DNA from 4 places in the Skermanella cutis genome. Region 1 is predicted to be linked to each of the others. Evidence: predicted binding sites of a transcription regulator. Region 1 holds the regulator's gene; each other region holds the start of a gene.
What was found. The regulator PhoB, encoded in region 1, activates phosphate uptake and scavenging genes when phosphate is short. The targets are predictions, from matches to a motif close to TNTCATAAAACTGTCA.
Positions count from the first base shown of each region.

Region 2: the regulator PhoB is predicted to act here: its motif matches at 2,506-2,521, upstream of IGS68_RS25150 (putative 2-aminoethylphosphonate ABC transporter substrate-binding protein).
Region 3: the regulator PhoB is predicted to act here: its motif matches at 2,957-2,972, upstream of IGS68_RS18540 (MlaE family ABC transporter permease).
Region 4: the regulator PhoB is predicted to act here: its motif matches at 2,377-2,392, upstream of acnB (bifunctional aconitate hydratase 2/2-methylisocitrate dehydratase).

Region 1 covers NZ_CP067420.1:5,920,685-5,926,529, reverse strand. The annotation lists gene IGS68_RS27705 (methyl-accepting chemotaxis protein) at 1-125, opposite strand, end outside; gene IGS68_RS27700 (ABC transporter substrate-binding protein) at 131-1,315, opposite strand; gene IGS68_RS27695 (GNAT family N-acetyltransferase) at 1,511-2,011, opposite strand; gene phoB (phosphate regulon transcriptional regulator PhoB) at 2,074-2,784, opposite strand; gene phoU (phosphate signaling complex protein PhoU) at 2,804-3,529, opposite strand; gene pstB (phosphate ABC transporter ATP-binding protein PstB) at 3,597-4,343, opposite strand; gene pstA (phosphate ABC transporter permease PstA) at 4,434-5,744, opposite strand; gene pstC (phosphate ABC transporter permease subunit PstC) at 5,737-5,845, opposite strand, start outside.
Region 2 covers NZ_CP067420.1:5,406,547-5,412,391, reverse strand. The annotation lists gene IGS68_RS25165 (SAM hydrolase/SAM-dependent halogenase family protein) at 124-861, shown strand; gene IGS68_RS25160 (phosphonate degradation HD-domain oxygenase) at 957-1,511, opposite strand; gene phnX (phosphonoacetaldehyde hydrolase) at 1,520-2,365, opposite strand; gene IGS68_RS25150 (putative 2-aminoethylphosphonate ABC transporter substrate-binding protein) at 2,596-3,645, shown strand; gene IGS68_RS25145 (putative 2-aminoethylphosphonate ABC transporter ATP-binding protein) at 3,662-4,750, shown strand; gene IGS68_RS25140 (putative 2-aminoethylphosphonate ABC transporter permease subunit) at 4,747-5,845, shown strand, end outside.
Region 3 covers NZ_CP067420.1:3,961,160-3,967,004, forward strand. The annotation lists gene rplI (50S ribosomal protein L9) at 1-328, shown strand, start outside; gene IGS68_RS18525 (hypothetical protein) at 428-613, opposite strand; gene IGS68_RS18530 (hypothetical protein) at 758-1,162, opposite strand; gene IGS68_RS18535 (replicative DNA helicase) at 1,375-2,886, shown strand; gene IGS68_RS18540 (MlaE family ABC transporter permease) at 3,145-3,918, shown strand; gene IGS68_RS18545 (ABC transporter ATP-binding protein) at 3,924-4,754, shown strand; gene radA (DNA repair protein RadA) at 4,967-5,845, shown strand, end outside.
Region 4 covers NZ_CP067420.1:592,427-598,271, reverse strand. The annotation lists gene acnB (bifunctional aconitate hydratase 2/2-methylisocitrate dehydratase) at 1-2,361, opposite strand, end outside; gene IGS68_RS02800 (ABC transporter ATP-binding protein) at 2,660-3,490, shown strand; gene IGS68_RS02795 (long-chain fatty acid--CoA ligase) at 3,490-5,442, shown strand; gene IGS68_RS02790 (branched-chain amino acid ABC transporter permease) at 5,765-5,845, shown strand, end outside.

The sequences.
Region 1 (5,845 bases):
GCGGCGAGGGTCAGCCCGGCGGTGGCGGCGAAGGCGGCGTAGAGGCGGGTACCGACGCTCCGGATCCCGGCTCCGGCGCTCCCCGTCCGGCCCGCGGGATCCCGGGACAGCGAAGAAATGGCCATGGTTCTCAGCTCTTCGCGGGAGGGGTGAGCTTGTCGACGGCCTTGAAGCTGCCGTCGGGCTGGATGACGGTCATGAACACCTTGTCCGAACCCTGGTTGTCGCCCGGCCCGTAGGCCAGCGGCAGTCCGCCCAGGTCGAACGCGCCCTTGTCCCGGATGGCGTCGAGCAGGGCGGCGCGGGTCGGTTCGCCCTCGATCGCCTTCAGCGCCTCGACCATCAGGCGGCCGACGGCGTAGCCCTCCAGCGAGACGAAGCCGGGCTTGGCGTCGGGAGCCGCGGCGGCGAGGGCGGCGCGGTAGGACGCCACCATCGGGATGTCCGAGTCGGTCGGCACCGGAACCACCTGGCTGACCACGACGCCGGCCCCCTCGGCACCCAGCTCGCGCGCCAGCGCGTCCGAGCCGACGAAGGAGATGTTGACGAAGGTCGTCTCCATCTTGAGCTTGCGCGCCAGCCGGATGAACTCGGCGCTGGGAGCGTAGGCGCCGACCATGACGACCGCGTCGGGCGCCGCCTTGCGGATGTCGAGCAGGGCCGACTTGACCGCCGTGGTGTTGCGGGCGTAGGTGCCGCGCGCCGCCAGTTCCATGCCGCGCTTCGCCATGGCCTTCTCGACGCCGGCCAGCCCGGCCTGGCCGAAGCTGTCGTCCTGGTAGAAGATCGCGATCCTGGCGGCCCCCAGGTCCTCGGTCAGGTGCCTGACCCAGGCTTCCGCCTCCTCGTCGTAGGAGGCCCGGACATTGACGACGGTGGAGAGCTTCGGGTCGCGCAGGAACGACGCCCCGGTGAAGGGTCCGACGAAGGGAACGCCGGCGGCCTCGGCCAGCGGTTGGGCCGCCTTGGAGGTCGGCGTGCCGACGGGTCCGACCAGGGCGAAGACTCCGTCCCCCTCGATCAGCCGGCGGGTCGCCGCGACGCTGCGCTCCGGCTCGTAGCCGTCGTCGGCGGTGACCAGCTCGATCCGCCGGCCCTTGACGCCGCCGGCGGCGTTCGCCTCGGCGAAGGCGGCCAGCAGCCCCTCGCGCATCCCGGTGCCCAGCGCCTTGGCCGGGCCGTCGAACGGCGCCGCCTGGCCGAGCACGATCCGGTCGGGGAAGACCCCGGGATCGGCGGCATCGGCCCCGACGGGATACAGCGCCAGCGTCAGGGCGAACGCACTCAAGAGCTTCATCGCGCGAACTGCGGTCAAGTCGGCCTCCGGGTCCTTAGTTTCCAACCGATAGGGTTACCTCGCACCGCAATGAACGCACAATCCCGGATTTTACGTAATTCCGAGATTTAGGTTAGACCGATTTGTTTATAAGATAGGCAGGGCTATCCGTAAGGCGTATATAGCCGGGTGGGAAACAGGGCGCGGATCGGCGGCGCGCCCGCGCAGGGTTCCTCACCGGCCAGGGGCATCGCCGGCTGGGGATCGCCGGCCGCGCCACTCTTCCCGGGTGATTTCCCAGATCCCGGCGGGAAAGCGGCCGGAAACGAAATCCCTGTCATGGATTCCGACCAGCCGCATGCCGTCGCGCTCCGACAGACGGCGGGAGCCGAGGTTCGCCTCGGCCTTCTGGACCCGCAACACGGACCGGCCGAGGGTTTCGAACCAGAAATGCATGACGGCGGCGCTCGCCTCCGTCATCAGGCCACGCCCCTGCCAGGCGGGGTCGAGCCAGAGGCCGCGGTTGTCGTCGGGCTTGTCCATCAGGCCGATGACGCCGACCAGCCGGTCCGGCCCCGCCCGGGGCCTGATCGACCAGTGCCATTCCGTTCCCCGCTCCATGGCGGGAAGCGCCGCGTCCCGGATATAGGACAGGGCGCCATCGGCCGGATAGGGCCACGGGACATGGTCGGCGAGAAACCGCACGATCTCCCACCGGGGGAAGAGGTCCTGCACCGCGCCGGCGTCGGAAAGCTCCAGCGGGCGAAGGACGAGGCGCGGTGTCTCCAGGACCCGGATCAGGCGCCGCCGCCCTTCACGTCGAGCGCATAGCCCGCCGAACGGACCGTGCGGATCAGGTCGTTGTCGTTCTCCTCGTTCAGCGCCTTGCGCAGCCGGCGGATATGCACGTCGACGGTGCGCGGCTCCACATAGACGTCGTGGCCCCAGACCAGGTCGAGCAGCTGCTCGCGCGAGAAGACCCGGCCGGGATGCTGCATGAAATGGCGCAGCAGGCGGAACTCGGTCGGTCCCAGGTGGATGTCGCGGCCCTGGCGGCGGACCCGGTGGGCCGCGAGGTCCATCACCACGTCGTTGAACCGCAGCAGCTCCTCCGCCAGGCCGGGGCTGGCGCGGCGGAGCACGGCGCGCATCCGGGCGACCAGCTCGGTCGGCGAAAAGGGCTTGGCGATATAGTCGTCGGCCCCGGAATTGAGGCCGCGGACCTTGTCCGCCTCCTCTCCGCGGGCGGTCAGCATGATGATCGGGATGTCGCGGGTCTTGGGGTTGCGCCGCATCTGGCGGCATACCTCGAGGCCGGACATCAGCGGCAGCATCCAGTCCAGCAGGACGATGTTGGGCGTCTGCTCGGCGGCGAGCAGCAGGGCCTCCTCGCCGTCGCCCGCGGAGAGGGTGCGGAAGCTTTCCTTCTCCAGATTGTACTTGAGGAGCGTTACGAGGTCCGCCTCGTCCTCGACGATGAGGACGAGGGGTTTCAGCGCCGAATTCATGGGATGCCTTGTTCCAATGCTAGCCCTGCGTTTCCGGCTCGGGGGTGACGACAGCATAGCTGCTTTCGTCGCCCTTGGGACGTTCCGTCGTCAGCGGATGGCCGATCACCAGGAAATGGATCGTCTCTGCGATGTTGGTGGCGTGGTCGCCGATCCGTTCCAGGTTCTTGGCGATGAACAGCAGGTGCGTGCAGGGGGTGATGTTGCGCGGGTCTTCCATCATGTAGGTCAGGACTTCGCGGAACAGGCTGGTATAGAGGTCGTCCAGCTCCTCGTCGCGGCGGCGGGCCGCCACCGCCTTCTCCACGTCGCGCTCGATGAAGGCGTCGAGCACGTCCTTCATGATCTCCTGGACCAGCCGGCCCATCCGGGGGATCGCCGCGGCCGGGCGGACCGGCGGCACCTGGGCCAGGGCGATCGACCGCTTGGCGATGTTGGCGGCGTAGTCGCCGATCCGCTCCAGGTCGGCGGCGATCTTGAGCGCCGACACGATCTCGCGCAGGTCCGACGCCATGGGCTGGCGCAGCGCCAGCAGGCGCAGCGTCTCCGCATCCACGTCCCGCTCGTAGCCGTCGACCCGGAGGTCGGACTGCATCACCTGGGCCGCGATGGTCGTGTCGCGGCGGACGACGGCCTGCACGGCCGCCTCCACCTGGGCCTCGGCGACGCCGCCCATCTGCGTGATCAGATTCGCCAGCCGCTGCAGTTCCTGCGCGAACGACTTGACGATGTGCTCGTTGCTCATGCGTCGCTTCCCTGAATTGCCCGATTATCCCGAATGCCGCTTCGCCGATCAAGCCGGCGCAACCGGCTCAGCCGTAGCGGCCGGTGATGTAGCCCTGGGTCCGCTCGTCGCGCGGATTGGTGAAGATCTCCTCGGTGTCCCCCACCTCGACCATGTCGCCCAGGTGGAAGAAGGCGGTGCGCTGGGACACGCGGGCCGCCTGCTGCATGTTGTGGGTGACGATCACGATGGTGTAGTTCTCCCGCAGCTCGTCGATCAGCTCCTCCACGTGGGCGGTCGCGATCGGGTCGAGCGCGGAGCACGGCTCGTCCATCAGGATCACCTCGGGGCTGACCGCGATGGCGCGGGCGATGCAGAGGCGCTGCTGCTGTCCGCCGGACAGGCCCGTGCCCGGCTCCTTCAGGCGGTCCTTCACCTCGTTCCACAATCCGGCGCGCTGCAGGCTCCTGGCGACGATCTCGTCCATCTCCTCCCGCCGGCTGGCGAGGCCGTGGATGCGCGGACCGTAGGAGACGTTGTCGTAGATCGACTTGGGGAACGGGTTGGGCTTCTGGAACACCATGCCGACCCGGGCGCGGAGCTGGACCGGGTCGATCTCGCGGTCGTAGATGTCCTGGCCGTCCAGCGTGATCAGCCCCTCGATCCGGGCGATGCCGATCGTGTCGTTCATGCGGTTGAGGCAGCGCAGGAACGTGGACTTGCCGCAGCCCGACGGGCCGATCAGCGCGGTGACCTGCCGTTCCGGGATCGCCAGGTCGATGCCCTTCAGCGCCTGCTTGGCGCCGTAGTACACCTTGACCTGCTTGGCATCCATCTTGTTCGCCGCGCCGGCCAGGATGCCGGCGGCGGAGCGGGCGTCCGCGCCGGCGACGGCGCTGGTTCCGATCTGGGTTTGGGCGGTCATTTACCAACGCCTTTCAAATTGCTTGCGCAGGACGACGGCGATCGCGTTCATCGCGATCAGGAAGGCCAGGAGGACCATGATCGCGGCGGAGGTACGCTCCACGAAGCCGCGTTCCGGGCTGTCGGCCCACATGAAGATCTGCACCGGCAGCACCGTCGCGGCGTCGCCGAAGCCCGAGGGGGTGTCCACGATGAAGGCGATCATGCCGATCATCAGCAGCGGCGCCGTCTCGCCCAGGGCCTGCGCCATGCCGATGATGATGCCGGTGAGCATGCCCGGCATCGCGAGGGGAAGCACGTGGTGGGTCACCACCTGGAGCGGCGAGGCGCCGACGCCGAGCGCCGCCTCCCGGATCGAGGGGGGGACCGCCTTCAGCGCGGCGCGGCCCGAGATGATGATGGTCGGCAGCGTCATCAGGGCCAGCACGATGCCGCCGACCACCGGGGCCGACCTGGGCATGTCGAGGGCGTTGAGGAACACCGCCAGGCCGAGCAGGCCGAACACGATCGACGGGACGGCCGCCAGGTTGTTGATGTTGACCTCGATCAGGTCGGTCAGCTTGTTCTTGGGCGCGAACTCCTCCAGGTAGACCGCGGCCGAGATGCCGATCGGGATCGCCAGGCCGAGCGTCACCAGGAGGGTCAGGAACGATCCGATGATGCCGGCCTTCAGGCCCGCCAGTTCAGGGTCCCGGCTGTCGCCGTTGAGGAAGAGGCGCCAGTTGAAGCCGTTGACGATGCTGCCGTTGGAGACCAGCCTGTCGATCCAGGCGATCTGCTGGTCGGTGACCTTGCGGTCCGCCTCCGGCACGGTGCGGTCGATGTTGCCCTTGAGCAGCTGGTCGTAGTCGCTCGCCAGGGCGAAGCGCACGGACTTGCGGGTTCCGATCAGCGACGGGTCGTCCATGACCATCCGGCGAAGCTCGAACGCGGCGCCGTTGCTGATCATGGCGGTCAGCCGGCGCCGGTCGTTCCTGGACTCGACCTCCGGGAAGACGGCCAGGAGCGCGTTGCGCGCCAGGGCTCCGTAGTTGGCGTTGGACAGGGCGTCGGGGTCGCGCGTTCCCTGGGGATCGATCTCGGCCGGATCGAAATGGACCTCCAGCGCCAGGTCGTGCTGGGCGAAGGCGGTGTATCCCTGGGCCACGATGCTGGCGAGCAGGATCGCCAGCATGGCCAGGGCCACGCCGATCGCCGCCATGCCGTACATCTTGAAGCGCCGCTCTGCGGCGTAGCGCTTCTTCAGCCGGGCGGCGAAGTCGTCGGTCTGGTACGGCGCGCCCGCCCGCGGGGTGCTGATGATGTCAGTCATATTTTTCCCGATACTTCTGCACCACCCGGAGGGCGATGATGTTCAGCCCGAGGGTGACGGTGAACAGCACGAGGCCGAGGCCGAAGGCCGAGAGGGTCTTG
Region 2 (5,845 bases), 510 kb from region 1:
AGGTGTTCATATTGACAGGTCCTACTATTTATTTGACTTTGAGAAGTGCATGCAAACGGATATGCCCCGTCTTCTCGAATTTACAAGTATATCCGAACGTTTCTAAATGAGGGGACCAGCGCGATGATTGTCCTGTTTACCGATTTCGGATTGTCCGGACCCTATACGGGGCAGGTGAAGGCGGTGCTGGCGGGCCGCGCGCCGGGAGTGCCGGTGATCGACCTGTTCGCGGACGCGCCCGCGTTCCGACCCTATCCCTGCGCCTATCTGCTTGCCGCCTATTGCGTCGCCGTGCCGCAGGGCGGCGTGCTGCTCGGCGTCGTCGATCCCGGCGTCGGTACCGACCGCCTGCCCCTGGCCTTGCGCGCCGATGGCCGCTGGTATGTCGGGCCGGACAACGGCCTGTTCGAACTGGTGATGCGCCGCGCCGATTCGGTAGAGGCCTGGGCGATCGACTGGCGGCCGGAGCGCCTGTCGGCCAGCTTCCACGGCCGCGACCTGTTCGCCCCGGTGGCCGCCGGCCTCGCGCTGGGCGGCCCGGTCCCCGGGACGCCGGTTCCGGCGGAGCGGGTCCGCCGCCCCGACTGGCCCGACGACCTGGCGCAGATCGTCTATATCGACGTCTACGGCAACGCCATGACCGGCCTGCGCGCCTCGACGCTCCCCGCCGACGCCGTGCTGACCGCCGCCGGCCGGCCCGTCTTGCCCGCCCGGACCTTCGGCGCGGTGCCGCCCGGCGAAGCCTTCTGGTACGCGAACTCCAACGGCCTCGCCGAGATCGCCGTCAATCGGGGCCGGGCGGACGCGGTGTTAGGATTAAGTGTCGGCGATCCGGTGAGCTGGTCCCCCGGTCAAGCCTGAAAGACTTGGCCACAGATGAACGCAGATGGGCGCAGATGGTTTTTTCGGACCTATCTGCGCCCATCTGCGTTCATCTGTGGCCCAATAAGAGAAAATCAGTCCGACCGCATCGCGCAGACCGCCAGATACGGCTTGAAGTGGTCCAGCCCCGGCGTCGGCAGCCCCGGCACCTTGGCCTTGTCGTCCCAGCGCCGGACCAGCACCGCGTCGGGGCCGAAGCGGCCCAGGATGAAGCGGGCGGCCTGGTCCTCGCTCAGGGGGCCGCCCTGGAGCCTCAGGCTCTGCTTCGAGGCGGGCGACAGGGCGGCGGCGTAGGCCGGCTCGACCGCGCACAGGTAGCGCTTGGCCGCGACGTGCAGCCGCACCGGCGCGCAGACGTCCTCCGGGAAGCGATCCGCCAGCCAGCGGGCGCCGATCGCCTCGTGGCGGGCGTCCAGCTCCTCGTCGGCGACGCCTTCGCCCAGCCCGTGGAGCAGGTGGCCGATGTCGTGCAGCAGCGAGGCGACGACCAGGTGGGGCGGGGCGCCGAACTGCTCGGCCAGCGCCGCGGTCTGGAGCGCGTGCTCGGTCTGGCTGACCGCCTCGCCGAAATAGGCCTGGTCGCCGGAGGCGCGGAAAAGCTCGAAGATTTCGGATACGGTGTCGGTCATGGCCTCGATCACGGAACAGCCCCCAGGGCGAGGCGGCGCTCGATGTCCTCGATCACCGGTATCAGCTGCCCGATCCCGTCGATCACGTAATGGGCGCCGCCCGCGCGCAACCGATCATACGCGGCGGTCCGCCTGACCTTCAACTCGTCTTCCGACAATGCCGTCAATTCCTCGACCGCCAGCCCCATCTCGTTGCCGGTCAGGGCCACCGCGACGGTCCACATGCCGGCGTTGAGCCCTTCCTCGATGCCGGGCAGGGTGTCGTCCACCTTGACGCAGGCGGCGGCCGGCCAGACGTTCAGCTCGATCATGTTCTGGTAGCACATCAGCGGGGTCGGCCGACCGGCGGCGAGGTCGCCGGCGCAGACCACGCAGTCCGGCTCGTAGCCGTTGGCGGCCGCCGCCGGGATCAGCACGTCCATGATCGGCCGGGAATAGCCGGTGGTCGAGCCAATCCTGATGCCGCGGGCGCGCAGGTCGGCGATGGTGGTCCGGGCGCCCGGCACCAGCGCCGCGTGGTCGGCGACCACCTCCACGTTCATCGGCAGGAAGCGGGCGTAGAGGTCGTCCACGTCGGCGTCCGTCATCGGCCGGCCATGGACGTCCTGCCAGCGTTTCGCCACCTCGGGCAGCGCGCCGATCGCCTTGATGTGGTCCCACTTGGGCAGCCCCATGGGGACGCGCGCCTCCGCGACGGAGATCGTGACGCCGACCGTGCCGAAGGCCGCCACGAACACGCCCATCGGCGCCCGGCTGCCGAAATCCACCACGGTGCCGGCCCAGTCCAGGATGACCGCGCGAACCGGTCCGTCATAGGATTGGGCGAAGGGATTGGCAGGGGGTTTGGTCGTCATGCCGTCGTATCTCCTTGGCCCCGCCCCGGCCGCCACCCTGGCCGGAGCGACGGGCACCTTGTGCGCCGCACTTTGCGCCAGGGGGCGGCGAAAGAAAAGCGGCTGAATCGATGCGAAACCGGGGTCGGGATTTCGTCCCGCATCATGAAACCGTAACGCAAAGCCGTTAGGTTTGGCTCCAACGGCCACAAGCATTTGAACATGGCCTTTCAGCCAGGGAGTTCCGCACCATGGGCCAGCTTCAGGCCATGACGCATCTTTTCCGCGCCGCGACGCTGGGTGCCGCCTTCCTGGGCATGGCGCTCGCCGCCGCCCCCGCCGACGCCAAGACCCAGCTCACCGTCTATACCGCGGTGGAGGCGGACGAGCTGGCCGCCTTCAAGCAGGCGTTCGAGGCGAGGAACCCCGATATCGAGATCAGGTGGGTCCGGGATTCGACCGGCATCATCACCGCCAAGCTGCTGGCGGAAAAGGCCAATCCCCAGGCCGACATCGTCTGGGGCCTGGCCGCCACCAGCCTCAAGCTGCTGGCCGACGACGGCATGCTGATGGCTTACGCGCCCAAGGGCCTGGACCAGATCGCCAAGGATCTCCGCGATCCGGCGGAGCCGCCGGCCTGGGTCGGGCAGCGGGTCTGGATATCGGCGGTCTGCTTCAACACGGTCGAGGCGAAGAAGCGCAACTTGCCGGCCCCGAAGAGCTGGGCCGACCTCGCCGACCCGGTCTACAAGGGCCAGATCACCATGCCCAACCCGAACTCCTCGGGCACCGGCTTCCTGTCGGTCTCGGCCTGGGTCCAGACCATGGGCGAGGAGAAGGCCTGGGACTACATGACCCGGCTGCACGACAACGTCGCGACCTACACCCATTCCGGCTCCAAGCCGTGCCGCCAGGCCGGCGCCGGCGAATACGCGGTCGGCATCTCGTTCGACTATCGCGGCGCCAAGGTCAAGGCCGACGGCGCCCCGGTGGACGTCCTGGTGATGAGCGAGGGCTCCGGCTGGGACCTGGAGAGCTTCGGCATCGTCAAGGGCACCGACGCCCCGGACGCCGCCAAGGCGCTGGCCGACTGGTCGGTCAGCCGGGAGGCGAACGAGATGTACGCCAAGGCCTATTCGGTCGTGGCGCTGCCCGGCGTCGCCAAGCCGATCCCGGGCTATCCCGACGGCCTGATCCAGTCCATGATCAAGAACGACTTCAGCTGGGTCGCCGCCAACCGCGAGCGGCTGCTGGCGGAATGGCAGAAGCGCTTCGACGGCAAGACCGAGCCGAAGAGCTGAGGCGGGGGCCGCCGCCATGACCCCGGCCGCTCCCTATCTGCGCCTGGAGAACGTCACCAAGTCGTTCGGTTCGTTCCAGGCCCTCGAGGGCGTCTCGCTGGAGATCTTCGGCGGCGAGTTCGTCTGCTTCCTGGGGCCGTCCGGCTGCGGCAAGACCACCCTGCTGCGCGCCATCGCCGGTCTGGACGTGCAGACCGGCGGCCGGATCGAGCAGGGCGGCCGCGACGTGTCGGGCCTTCCGGCCGGGGAGCGCGATTTCGGCATCGTCTTCCAGTCCTACGCCCTGTTCCCCAACCTGACCGTCGCGCGCAACGTCGGCTACGGGCTGGAGAGCCGCCGGATCCCGCGCGGCGAACGGAACCGGCGCGTGGCGGAACTGCTGGACCTGGTGGGGCTGCCCGACGCCGGACCCAAATATCCCGCGCAGCTGTCCGGCGGGCAGCAGCAGCGGGTGGCGCTGGCCCGGGCGCTGGCGACCTCGCCGGGGCTCCTGCTGCTGGACGAGCCGCTGTCGGCGCTCGACGCCCGGGTCCGCCAGCACCTGCGGACCGAGATCGTGCGGCTCCACCGCCGGCTGAGCATCACCACCGTCATGGTGACCCACGACCAGGAGGAGGCGCTGTCCATGGCCGACCGCATCGTGGTCATGGACCAGGGCCGGATCGAGCAGGTCGGCACGCCGCTGACGATCTACCGACATCCGGCCAGCCGCTTCGTCGCCGATTTCATCGGCCGGATGAATTTCATACCCGGTGTCGCCGCCGGTCCCGGCCGGGTGCGGGTCGGCACGATCGAGCTGGAGGCGGCCGGACTCGACGGCCTCGCCCGCGATGCCGCCGTGACGCTGGGCATCCGGCCGGAGGACGTCCAGGTCCGCGGCATCGGCGCCGGATCGCCGAACGCCTTCGCGGCGCGCGTCGAGGAGATGGAGTTCCTGGGCGGCATCTGGCGGACGGCGCTGTCCGGGCCGGGCGGCGCCCTTGGTCTCCACGCCGACTTCTCCACCAACGCGGTCCGCGACCTCGATATCGGCCGGGGCAGCGCCCTGACGGTGGCGGTCCCTCCCGAACGGATCCGCGTCTTCCATCAAGGCTCCGCCCCATGACGGGCAGGACCCTGGACGGGGCCGGGCTCGCGCCACCCCCCGCCGTCGCCATCGTCCGCCAGCGCGCCGGCCGCGACGACTGGGTGGTGCGCGCCGGGCTCGTCGTGCTGGCCCTGTACCTCGCGGTCAGCATCGTCCTGCCCCTGTGGGTCCTGCTGTCCAAGAGCTTCCAGGACCGCGCCGGCGAGTTCGTCGGGTTCGCCAACTACGCGGCCTATGCCGCCGACCCGGCGCTGGTCCGGTCGATCCTCAACAGCCTGACCGTTGCGGGCCTGGCCACCGCGATCACCCTGGCGCTGGCCTTCGTCTACGCCTACGGCCTGACCCGCAGCCGGATGCCCGGCCGGGGTCTGTTCCGGGCCGTCGCCATGATCCCGCTGCTGGCGCCGTCGCTGCTGCCCGCGATCTCGCTGATCTACCTGTTCGGCAACCAGGGATTGGTCCGCGACTGGCTGATGGGCTGGTCGATCTACGGCCCGATCGGCATCGTCCTGGGCGAGGTGTTCTACACCTTTCCCCACGCGCTGCTGATCCTGACCACCGCGCTGGCGGTCGCCGACCGGCGCCTGTACGAGGCGGCCGACTGCCTGGGCGCCACCCGGTTCCGCCGCTTCATGACCGTGACCCTGCCGGGTGCCCGCTACGGGCTGGTCAGCGCGGGTTTCGTCGTCTTCACCCTGGTGATCACCGATTTCGGCGTGCCCAAGGTGATCGGCGGCTCCTACGACGTGCTGGCGACCGACGTCTACAAGCAGGTGGTCGGCCAGCAGAACTTCCAGATGGGCGCCGTGGTCAGCGCCGTCCTGCTGGTCCCGGCCGTCCTCGCCTTCGCGGTGGACCGCATGGTCCGGCGCCGCCAGGTGGCCCAGCTGAGCGGCCGGGCGGTCAGCTTCCAGCCCCGCGCCGAGCCTTTCCGCGACTGGAGCCTGTTCGCCGCCTGCGCCCTGGTCGCCTTCGGCCTGCTGGGGATCCTCGGGATGGCGGCCTTCGCCTCCCTGGTCACGTTCTGGCCCTACAATCTCGAACCGACCCTGCGCCACTACAGCTTCGACCTGATGGACGGCGGCGGCTGGGCGTCGTACTGGAACAGCCTGA
Region 3 (5,845 bases), 2.0 Mb from region 1:
GGCTGCCGAATCGGGCATGCTGTACGGTTCGGTCAACGGCCGGGACATCGCCGAGGCGGTGACCGCCAACGGCTTCACCGTCGAGCGTAATCAGGTCGCCATCAGCGACCCGATCAAGAGCCTGGGCCTGTTCGACGTCCGCGTCATCCTCCACCCGGAGGTGAGCGTAAACGTCAAGGTGAACGTCGCCCGTTCGCTGGAAGAGGCCGAAATGCAGGCCCAGCGCGGCGGCATGATCACCGCGGCCGATCTGCTGGCCGACGAGGAAGAGGCCGAGGCGGCCGCAGCCGCCGCGGCCGGCGAGGAAGAGGACACCGACAACGCCTGATCGGCGTCGTCGGAGAATCCGTCGCTCCCACGCGAAAGCGCGCCGGCTGTGGCAGCCGGCGCGCTTTTGGTGTTTCGGGGAACTTCTCGAGGGGCGCGGTCAGCCGTGCGTAAGCGTCTTCATCTCGCGCGTGAACGCGGAGTTCGAACCGGCTTCGCCGGAGATCTCGGAACCGGTGAAGTTCAGCATGACCGAGCCCAGCACGATGCCGATGATCAGGCCTGCCGCCGCCCCGATATGGCCGGCGGTGTCGTTTCCGTCCTCATTCTGCTCACGATACTGCATCGGATCCTCTCAACAACTGCCCCGTCCAACAGGCTATCCGGACAGTTGTTGCGGCAAGCCTAACGCTTGGCCGACCTCGTGCAGCGGCGGGTAAGCGGAATGCACACCCCGGGCGGCGGAACGCCGCCCTTCCAGGCAATACCCTCAGTAATATCCGTAGGAACGCGCCTCGACGTCGCGTTCCATGTCGCGCCAGGCGGCATCCTCCGGATCGGTCTCGAAATCCTCAACCACCTCCTCCATGTCGTAGTCCGACCACCGCAGCACGGAGATCATGAACTCGACCTGGTCGGGCCGAAGCCCCACCTTGCGCGCCATTTCCGGGGTGTCGCGCCCTTCCCGGACATACTGGACGAGATTGCGGACCCGACGAAAGACATCCTCCTCCGCCTCGGGGTCGTAGGCGAAGACGTCCAGGAACTTGCGGGTCCAGATCCCGTCGCTCTCGAACCCGGTCGGAAGCCGCACCTCGTGCCGGTCGGCCACCAGCCGGGCCAACTCCACCTGAGCCGCCGTCGGGCGGCTATCGCCGTCGGATTTCCGGGCCACTCAACCAATCCTTCCTTAACGCGGGCGATGGCATGGTTAATACACCCATGCCTCAAGGCATAATCGCATCCGGAAATCCTCATGGCGAGAGCTAATTTCCGCCATCTTCACAGCCTGTGGATAACTTCCCTCGCCGGGTTCCACAAGCTATCCACAGCCGCGGCGTCTATCTCGGCCGGGCGTGCTCTGCTAGTCTCCCCGACATGGAAACGATGACCACAGATCCTCGCGCCGCCCGCCCCGCGGATGCTGCCGGACGACGCCCCAGCTACCGAATCACCCCGCACAACGCCGAGGCTGAACAGAGCCTGCTGGGCGCCATCCTGACCAACAACAAGGCCTACGAGAAGGTCGGCGAGTTCCTGAAGCCGGAGCATTTCTACGATCCGGTCCACAGCCGAATCTTCGAGACGATCCATACCCTGGTCCAGCGCGGCGAGGTCGCCGACCCGATCACGCTGAAGCGCTATTTCGAAGGCGATCCGGCGCTCGAGAGCGTCGGCGGCGTCGGCTACCTGGCCGAGCTGGCCGGCAGCGTGGTCTCGGTGGTCAATTCCGAGCATTACGGCCGAATCATCCACGACATGTACCTCCGCCGCCAGCTCATCGACATGGGCGAGGACATGGTCAACGAGGCCTACAGCCATAACCTCGAAGGGGCGGCGCTCGAGCAGATCGAGGGGGCGGAGAAGAAGCTCTTCGACCTGGCGACCACCGGCGACATCCAGGGGGGCTTCCAGCCGTTCAGCCAGTCCCTCCGAGTCGCCATCGAGATGGCGGAGGAGGCGTTCAAGCGGGACAGCCAGGTCACCGGCGTCACCACCGGCCTGATCGACCTGGACCGCAAACTGGGCGGCCTCCATCCCAGCGACCTGCTGATCCTCGCCGGACGTCCGTCCATGGGCAAGACCGCGCTCGCCACCAACATCGCCTTCGCCGCGGCGAAGGCCCACCTGCGCACCGACGGCAAGGAGGGCGCCGGAGTCGCCTTCTTCTCGCTGGAAATGTCGGCCGAGCAGCTGGCCACCCGTATCCTGGCGGACGAGGCGCAGGTCGCCTCGGAGAAGATCCGGCGCGGCGACCTGAAGCCGGAGGATTTCCAGCGCTTCTCCGAAGCCAGCAGCATCCTGTCGCGCGTTCCCTTCTATGTGGACGACACGCCGGCGCTGAGCATCGCGGCGGTCCGTACCCGGTCGCGCCGGCTGGCGCGCACGTCGGGAGGCCTCGGGCTGATCGTGGTCGACTACCTTCAGCTGCTGCGCGGTTCCGGAGGCAAGGGCAACGAGAACCGGGTTCAGGAAATCTCCGAAATCACCCGCGGCCTGAAGGCCATCGCCAAGGAGCTGGACGTCCCGGTGATGGCCCTGTCCCAGCTGTCCCGCGCCGTCGAGCAGCGCGAGGATAAGCGGCCCCAGCTGTCCGACCTGCGTGAATCCGGCTCGATCGAGCAGGACGCCGACGTGGTCATGTTCGTCTTCCGCGAGCAGTACTACCTGGAACGCGCCGAGCCGAGCCGGCGGCCCGACGAGGCCGACGACAAGTTCAACGACCGCTATCAACGCTGGCAGCAGCGGCTGGGCGAGGTCCACAACACCGGCGAAGTCATCATCGCCAAGCAGCGCCACGGGCCCATCGGCACGGTCCGCCTGTTCTTCGACGGCCAGTACACCAAGTTCGGCGACCTGGACCAGAGCCACCCGGGCGGCGGCGGCGACTACGAGTGAGGGAAATCGGGGGCGCGGCCGGACGGTCCGCCCCCATCCCCCTATGGGCACCTGCGGGCGCCCCTGCCGTTGACAGTGTTATGACGGTTGGCTAGGGTGCGCCGCACAAGGTTGCGCGCTGAGGTGAAGTTGCAACGGCACCAGCGGTTTAGGTGTGTGGTTTCAGCCGTTCCCTCAACGCGTCCGGCCCGAGTGTCATGCCCGGCACGGGGCACGGGTGAGCGGGAGCGCCGCCCGCTAGGTTGCCACGGGGGATAAATGGGCTTCCTGACCACGACCGGCCGCGCCTTCCTGGTTTTTCTGGAGGCGACCGGCCGGCTGATGCTGTTTACCGGCGTCGCCGTCTCGCACTGCTTCCGGCCGCCGTTCTATCTGCGCCTGATCGGGCGGCAGATGATCGACATCGGCTATTATTCGCTGCCGGTCGTCGGGCTGACCGCCCTGTTCACCGGCATGGTCCTGGCCTTGCAGAGCTATACAGGCTTCGCCCGCTTCCAGGCGGAAGGCGCCGTGGCGACCGTGGTCGTACTCTCCGTCACGCGCGAGCTGGGGCCGGTGCTCGCCGGCCTCATGGTAGCCGGCCGCATCGGCGCCTCGATGGCTGCCGAGATCGGGACGATGCGGGTGACCGAGCAGGTCGACGCGCTGTCCACGCTGGCGACCAACCCCTTCAAGTACCTGGTGGTGCCCCGCCTCGTCGCGGGACTCACGATGCTGCCCCTGCTGGTCGTCGTCGCCGACATCATCGGCGTCTTCGGCGGGTTTCTGATCGGCGTCTACCGGCTCGACTTCAACCCGGCCGCCTATATCGGCCGCACCTGGGAATACCTGGTGCCGATGGACGTCATCTCCGGTTTGGTCAAGGCGGCGGTCTTCGGATTCGTGATCGCGCTGATGGGCTGCTACCATGGCTATCAGTCGCGCGGCGGTGCCCAGGGCGTGGGCGCCGCGACGACCAACGCGGTCGTGTCTTCCTCCATCCTGATCCTGGTGTTCAATTACCTGATCACCGGCCTGTTCTTTTCGCGATGAGCGCCATGACACATACCGCAGTGGGGAAGCCGGCCGACGCGGCGCCCGGGGCCCGGGCCGAGGCCGGGACGCCGAAGCTGAAGCTGTCCGGCCTCCACAAGTCCTTCGGCAGCAAGCATGTGCTGAACGGCCTCGACCTGGAAGTCGGACGCGCGGAATCGCTGGTGGTGATCGGCGGGTCGGGCACCGGCAAATCGGTGATGCTGAAATGCGCGCTGGGCCTGATGCATCCCGACAGCGGCTCGATCAAGATCGACGGCGAGGAGACCGCCAACCTGCGCCCGCGCGACCGCGAGCGGGTGATGCGCAAGTTCGGCATGCTGTTCCAGGGCGCCGCCCTGTTCGACAGCCTGCCCGTGTGGGAGAACGTCGCCTTCGGGCTGATCCAGGGCGAGAAGATGTCCCGGGGCAAGGCGCGGGAGATCGCGGTCGAGAAGCTGTCCGCGGTCGGTCTCGCCCGGGAAGTAGCCGACCTGTTCCCCGCCGAACTGTCCGGCGGCATGCAGAAGCGCGTCGGCCTGGCCCGCGCGATCGCCACCCAGCCGGAAATCATCTTCTTCGACGAGCCGACCACCGGCCTCGACCCCATCATGGCCGACGTGATCAACGACCTGATCATCAAATGCGTCAAGGACCTGGGCGCCACCGCCCTGTCGATCACCCACGACATGGCGAGTGCGCGCAAGATCGCCGACCGGATCGCGATGATCTACAAGGGCAAGATCATCTGGAGCGGCCCGGTGTCGGAGATCGACAATTCGGGCAATCCCTATGTCGACCAGTTCATCCACGGACGTGCCGACGGGCCGATCCAGATGGAGGTCATGCAACCCTGACCCGCGATCCCGATCCTGGATCGGGCTCTGGTATTCCTGTTCTGTTCATCTTAAATAAACCCTGTTTCGATAAGCATCGAGCAATTTGAGGATTGTTCCCGGTCTGGGCACAGCCCGGGGGCAATGGCTCGCGCCGAATGTTTCCCATAGGTCGGAAAGTTCGCGCGTGCTATCCGTTGCCGCACCGCAAACACGTCGAGAACCCGGTTACATTGGCCCGTTCCAACACACGTTATGTCTGCCAGTCCTGCGGCGCCAGCTCTCCCAAGTGGAGCGGCAAGTGCGACGCATGCGGCGAGTGGAACACCCTGGTGGAGGAGGCGGTCCCGGAAAGCGCTCCCAAAGGCTTGGGCCGCACCGCCGGCACCGGCCGCCGGATCGACTTCGTCGACCTGAAGGGCGTTTCCGAAAAGGCCCCCAGGCGGATCACCGGCATCGCGGAATACGACCGCGTCTGCGGCGGCGGCATGGTTCCGGGTTCCGCGCTGCTGGTCGGCGGCGATCCCGGGATCGGCAAGTCCACCCTTCTGCTCCAAGTCGTGTGCAGCCTCGCCCGGAACCTCCGCTGCGCCTATATCTCCGGCGAGGAGGCGGTCGATCAAGTCAGGATGCGCGCCTCCCGGCTCGGCACCAGCGAGTCCGCGGTCGAACTGGCCGCCGCGACCAATGTGCGCGACATCGTCGCCTCGCTTGATGCCGCCGACGCCCCGGGCCTGTGCATCATCGACTCGATCCAGACCATGTATGTGGACACGCTGGACAGCGCGCCCGGCACCGTCGCCCAGGTCCGCGCCTCGGCCCAGGAGCTGATCCGCGTCGCCAAGCGGCGCGGCATCATCCTGGTGCTGGTCGGGCATGTCACCAAGGAAGGCACGATCGCGGGCCCGCGGGTGCTGGAGCATATGGTCGACACCGTGCTCTATTTCGAAGGAGAGCGCGGCCACCAGTTCCGAATCCTGCGCGCCGTCAAGAATCGCTTCGGCCCGACCGACGAGATCGGCGTGTTCGAGATGACGGACTCCGGCCTCACCGAAGTGTCGAACCCGTCCGAACTGTTCCTGGCCGAACGGCGGGGCGACGTGTCCGGCGCC
Region 4 (5,845 bases), 610 kb from region 1:
GGACATGGCCGTCGAGCCCTTGCGGATCTGCGCCTGATTGCCCATGCACAGCGAGCAGCCCGGCATCTCCATCCGCGCGCCCGACTTGCCGAGGACGCTGTAATAGCCTTCCTCGTTCAGGATCATGGCGTCCATCTTGGTCGGCGGCGCGATCCACAGCCGGGTCGGGATGTCGGACTTGCCGTCCAGCACCTTGCCGGCGGCGCGGAAGTGGCCGATGTTGGTCATGCACGAGCCGATGAAGACCTCGTCGATCACGTCGCCCGCGACCTCCGACAGCGGCTTGACGTCGTCCGGATCGTTCGGGCAGGCGACGATCGGCTCCCGGATGTCGGCCAGGTCGATCTCGATGACGGCGGCGTAGTCGGCGTCGGCGTCGGGCTGCAGGAGCTGCGGATCGGCGATCCAGGCCTCCATCGACTTGATGCGGCGCTCCAGCGTGCGGCGATCCTGGTAACCGTTGGCGATCATCCAGCGCATCAGCGTGATGTTGGAGCGCATGTACTCGATGATCGGCGCCTCGTTCAGGCGCACCGTGCAGGCGGCGGCGGACCGTTCGGCCGATGCGTCGCTCAGCTCGAACGCCTGCTCGACCTTCAGGTCGGGCAGCCCCTCGATCTCCAGGATGCGGCCGGAGAAGATGTTCTTCTTGCCCTTCTTCTCGACCGTCAGCAGGCCCTGGCGGATGGCGTAGAGGGGGATCGCGTTGACCAGGTCGCGCAGCGTGACGCCCGGCTGCATGGTGCCGGTGAAGCGCACCAGCACGCTTTCCGGCATGTCCAGCGGCATCACGCCGGTGGCGGCGGCGAAGGCGACGAGGCCGGAGCCGGCCGGGAAGGAGATGCCGATCGGGAAGCGCGTGTGGCTGTCGCCGCCGGTGCCGACGGTGTCGGGCATCAGCAGGCGGTTAAGCCAGGAGTGGATGACGCCGTCGCCCGGCCGCAGGGACACGCCGCCGCGGGTGGCGATGAAGGCCGGCAGCTCGTGGTGCATCTTCACGTCCACCAGCTTGGGATATGCCGCGGTGTGGCAGAAGGACTGCATCACGAGGTCGGCGGAGAAGCCCAGGCAGGCCAGGTCCTTCAGCTCGTCCCGGGTCATCGGGCCGGTGGTGTCCTGCGAGCCCACGGTGGTCATCCTCGGCTCGCAATAGGTGCCGGGGCGGATGCCCTGTCCGTCCGGCAGCCCGCAGGCGCGGCCGACCATCTTCTGGGCCAGCGAGAAGCCCTTGCCGCTGTCGGCCGGGGCCGACGGCAGCCGGAACAGGGTGGACGGCTCCAGGCCCAGCGCCTCGCGGGCGCGGGCCGTCAGGCCGCGGCCGATGATCAGCGGGATGCGGCCGCCGGCCCGGACCTCGTCGAAGATCACGTCGGACTTGACCTTGAACTCGGCGATCACCTCGCCGTCCTTCAGGGCCTTGCCTTCATAGGGGCGCAGCTCGACGACGTCGCCCATCTCCATCCGGGAGACGTCCAGCTCGATCGGCAGCGCGCCCGCGTCCTCCATGGTGTTGTAGAAGATCGGCGCGATCTTGCTGCCCAGGCAGACGCCGCCGAAACGCTTGTTCGGGACATAGGCGATGTCCTCGCCGGTCCACCAGAGCACGGAGTTGGTGGCGGATTTGCGCGAGGAGCCGGTGCCGACCACGTCGCCGACATAGGCCACCAGATTGCCCTTGGCCTTCAGCGACTCGAGCTGCCTCACCGGGCCGCGGGCGCCGGGCTCGTCCGGCTCGATGCCGGGGCGGGGGTTCTTCAGCATGGCGAGCGCATGCAGCGGGATGTCCGGGCGCGACCAGGCATCGGGGGCCGGCGACAGATCGTCGGTGTTGGTCTCCCCGGTCACCTTGAAGATGGTCAGGGTGAGGCTTTCCGGAACCTCCGGACGCGAGGTGAACCACTCGGCATCGGCCCAGGACCGCATCACCGCCTTTGCATTGGCGTTGCCCTGGTCGGCCAGTTCCTTGACGTCGTGGAAATAATCGAACATGAGGAGGGTCGTCTTCAGCCCCTCCGCCGCGGCCGCGCCGCATTCGGCGTCGGCCAGCAGGTCGATCAGCGGCTTGATGTTGAAGCCCCCGAGCATGGTGCCGAGCAGTTCCGTCGCCTTGACCCTGGAGATCAGCGCGCAGGACTCCTCCCCCTTGGCGACCCGGGCCAGGAAGGCGGCCTTGACCTTGGCGGCATCGTCGACGCCCGCCGGCACGCGGTAGGTCACCAGATCGACCAGGAACCGCTCCTCGCCCGCGGGAGGCGTCTTCAGCAGGCCGATCAGTTCCTCGGTCTGCCTGGCGGACAGCGGCAGCGGCGAAATCCCGAGCGCGGCACGCTCAGCGACATGCTGGCGATAGGCTTCAAGCACGGCTAGATCCTCTCGTTTCAGGTTTATTGCAGGACTTTCAGTCCCTTTGGGTCGATGCTTGCCGGTTGTTTTGCCGGGCTCTTGCCGGATGCGCGATGAGGCTCTTTGCCGCTGCGCCTCATTGTCCCAAACCGGGCAGGCGCGGTTTTCCGGCGGGGACCCTCTGCGCCCGTACCGGGAACTTCCGGGCGCAAGCTATTCATCTTGAATTTACGAAGCCGGTATCGCACCTTGCTGCGCAAGGGTCGTACGAACGAAAAAGGTACGCCCAATAAGAACGTGACAGGGAGGACGCGCGGTGAAAGCCGATACGCCCATTTTCGAAGCCCGACATGTGTCGCTGCGGTTCGGCGGTGTCCGCGCCTTGACGGATGTGAGCTTCTGCATCGACAAGGGCGAGCTGTTCTCGATCATCGGTCCCAACGGGGCCGGCAAGACCTCCATGGTCAACTGCATTTCCGGCCGGTACAGCCCGACCGAGGGCCAGATCCTGTTCAAGGGACGGGACATCACGCGGATGACGCCCAACCACCGGGCCGAGATCGGCATCGGCCGCACGTTCCAGAACCTGGCGCTGTTCGGGCACATGACGGTGCTGGACAACATCATGGTCGGGCGCCACCACCTGATGAAGAACAACTTCCTGACCGGCGCGCTGTACTGGTTCACCGGCGCGCGGAAGGAGGAGCTGGAGCACCGCCGCGAGATCGAGGAGATCATCGATTTCCTGGACATCCAGCATGTCCGCAAGGCGGTCGCCGGCACGCTTTCCTACGGGTTGCGCAAGCGCGTCGAGCTGGCCCGCGCCATGGCGCTGAAGCCGGACCTGATCCTGCTGGACGAGCCGATGGCCGGCATGAACCTGGAGGAGAAGGAGGACATGGCCCGCTACATCGTCGACCTGAACGAGGAGTACGGCATGACCGTCGTGATGATCGAGCACGACATGGGCGTGGTCATGGACATCTCCCACCGGGTGATGGTGCTGGATTTCGGCAAGAAGATCGCCGAGGGCTATCCGGAGGAGGTCCTGGCCAACGCGCATGTCAAGCGGGCCTACCTGGGCGAGGCCGACGACGTGCTGAGCGACGAGGACGACGTGGCCGTGCCGGCCGGGAAGGTGGCGTGATGAACGCCGGAACCGTCAACGGGCTGCCCGACCTGTCGCTGTTCGACACCTTCCCGAAGCTGCTCCAGGTCCATGCGCGCAACCATCCGGACGAGGTGGCGCTCCGGGTCAAGGATCTGGGGATCTGGCACAGCCTGAGCTGGAGCCAGTACCAGGCGCGGGTCAAGGGTTTCGCGCTGGGGCTTCACCACTACGGCGTCGGCCGGGGCGACGTGGTCGGGATCGTCGGCGACAACCGGCCGGACTGGGTCTGCGCCGAGATCGCCGCCCATGCCGTGGGCGCCATGAGCCTGGGCATGTACCGGGACGCCCTGGACGAGGAGATCGCGTATCTCGTGACCTACAGCGACGCCAAGGTGGTGTTCGCCGAGGACGAGGAGCAGGTCGACAAGCTGCTGGAGCTGGGCGACAGGATCGCCACGGTGAAGCTGATCGTCTACAGCGACCCGCGCGGCATGCGGAAGCATTCCGACCCGCGGCTGGTCTCCGTGACCGAGCTGATGCACCACGGCGACGCGGTCGCGTCGGAGTTTCCCGCCCTGTACGACGAGATGGTGGCGGCCGGGCGCGGCGAGGACGTGGCGGTGCTGTGCACCACCTCGGGCACGACGGCCAACCCCAAGCTGGCGATGCTGCCGGCAGGGCGGGTGATCCGGCATTGCGCCAGCTACCTGGACGTCGATGCCAAGGGGCCGCGGGACGAGTATGTCTCGGTGCTGCCGCTGCCCTGGATCATGGAGCAGGTCTATGTGCTGGGAAAGGCGCTGCTGAGCCGGATGACCGTGAACTTCGTCGAGGAACCCGAGACGATGATGCACGATTTCCGGGAGGTCGGGCCGACCTTCGTGCTGTTCGCCCCGCGCGTGTGGGAGCAGATCGCCGCCGACGTGCGCGCCCGGATCATGGACGCCTCGCCGCTCAAGCGGCGCCTGTACGAGTACGGGATGAAGGTGGGGCTGGAGGCCCTGGACAAGGGCAAGCGGTCCCGGCTGGCCGACCTGCTGCTGTTCCGCGCGCTGCGCGACCGGCTGGGATTCTCCAACTTGAGATCGGCCGCGACCGGCGGCGCGGCGCTGGGGCCGGAGACCTTCCGCTTCTTCATGGCGATGGGCGTGCCGCTGCGCCAGCTCTACGGCCAGACCGAGACGCTGGGGGCCTATACGATCCATGCCCACGGCGACGTGGACTTCGACACCGTCGGCAAGCCGTTCGGCAAGGACATCGAGGTCCGGATCGACAACCCCGACCACAACGGCGTCGGCGAGATCGTCACCCGGCACCCCAACATGTTCGCCGGCTATTTCCGCAACGAGGCGGCGGGCGCGGCCGATATCCGCGACGGCTGGATGCATACCGGCGACGCGGGGTACTTCGACAAGCGCGGGCACCTGGTGGTGATCGACCGGATCAAGGACATCGCCACCACCGGGCGGGGCGACCGGTTCTCGCCGCAATACATCGAGAACAAGCTGAAGTTCAGCCCCTATGTGGCCGAGGCCGTGATCCTGGGCGACCAGCGCGACTATCTCGCCGCGATGATCTGCATCCGCTTCCCGATCGTGTCCAAATGGGCGGAGAAGAACCGCATTTCCTTCACGACCTACACCGACCTGTCGAGCCGGCCGGAGGTCTACGAGATGATCCGGCGCGAAGTGGAGACGGTCAACGCGACCCTGCCCGAAGCCCAGCGCATCGCCAAGTTCCTGCTGCTCTACAAGGAGCTGGACGCCGACGACGGCGAGCTGACCCGGACCCGCAAGGTGCGCCGCGGCGTGATTGCGGAGAAGTACGGGACGATCATCGACGCGATCTATGCCGGGCGGCCCAGCATCGACGTGGACACCACCATCGCCTTCCAGGACGGCACCAGGCAGCGCATCCGGACGGTCCTGAGGGTGGTCGACCTGGTGCCGGGAAGCAGCGCGCCGGCCTCTCCCAAGCGGGCGGCGTGATGGGGAGGCGATTGCAATTTCGGGGGAGTTCGGGTAGAAAGAGGCTGCCGGGAGGTGTTGACTCCACCCCCCGGCGCCTCCTAGGCCCGGGTCACGAGAAGACGGATGGAAATCCGCCAGATCCTGACGTCGAGCCACAGGAGAATGGATGCCTTTCTCATCCTTCCACTCCTGAGTTGGCCGGCCGGGCCTATTCCCGGCCGGCACCTCGGACCGTACCCCATACGATAGAGTTCTTCGATAGCGCGCGTGCGGCGATAGTGTCGCAACCGATCGCGCGCGATTCCAAAAACAAGAATGCGGCTCGGGAGGGAACCTCGCCATGAACTGGGACCTGCTGTTCCAGCTCGTCGTCAACGGCATCATCGTCGGCGCGCTGTACGGCGTCGTGGCCATGTCGTTC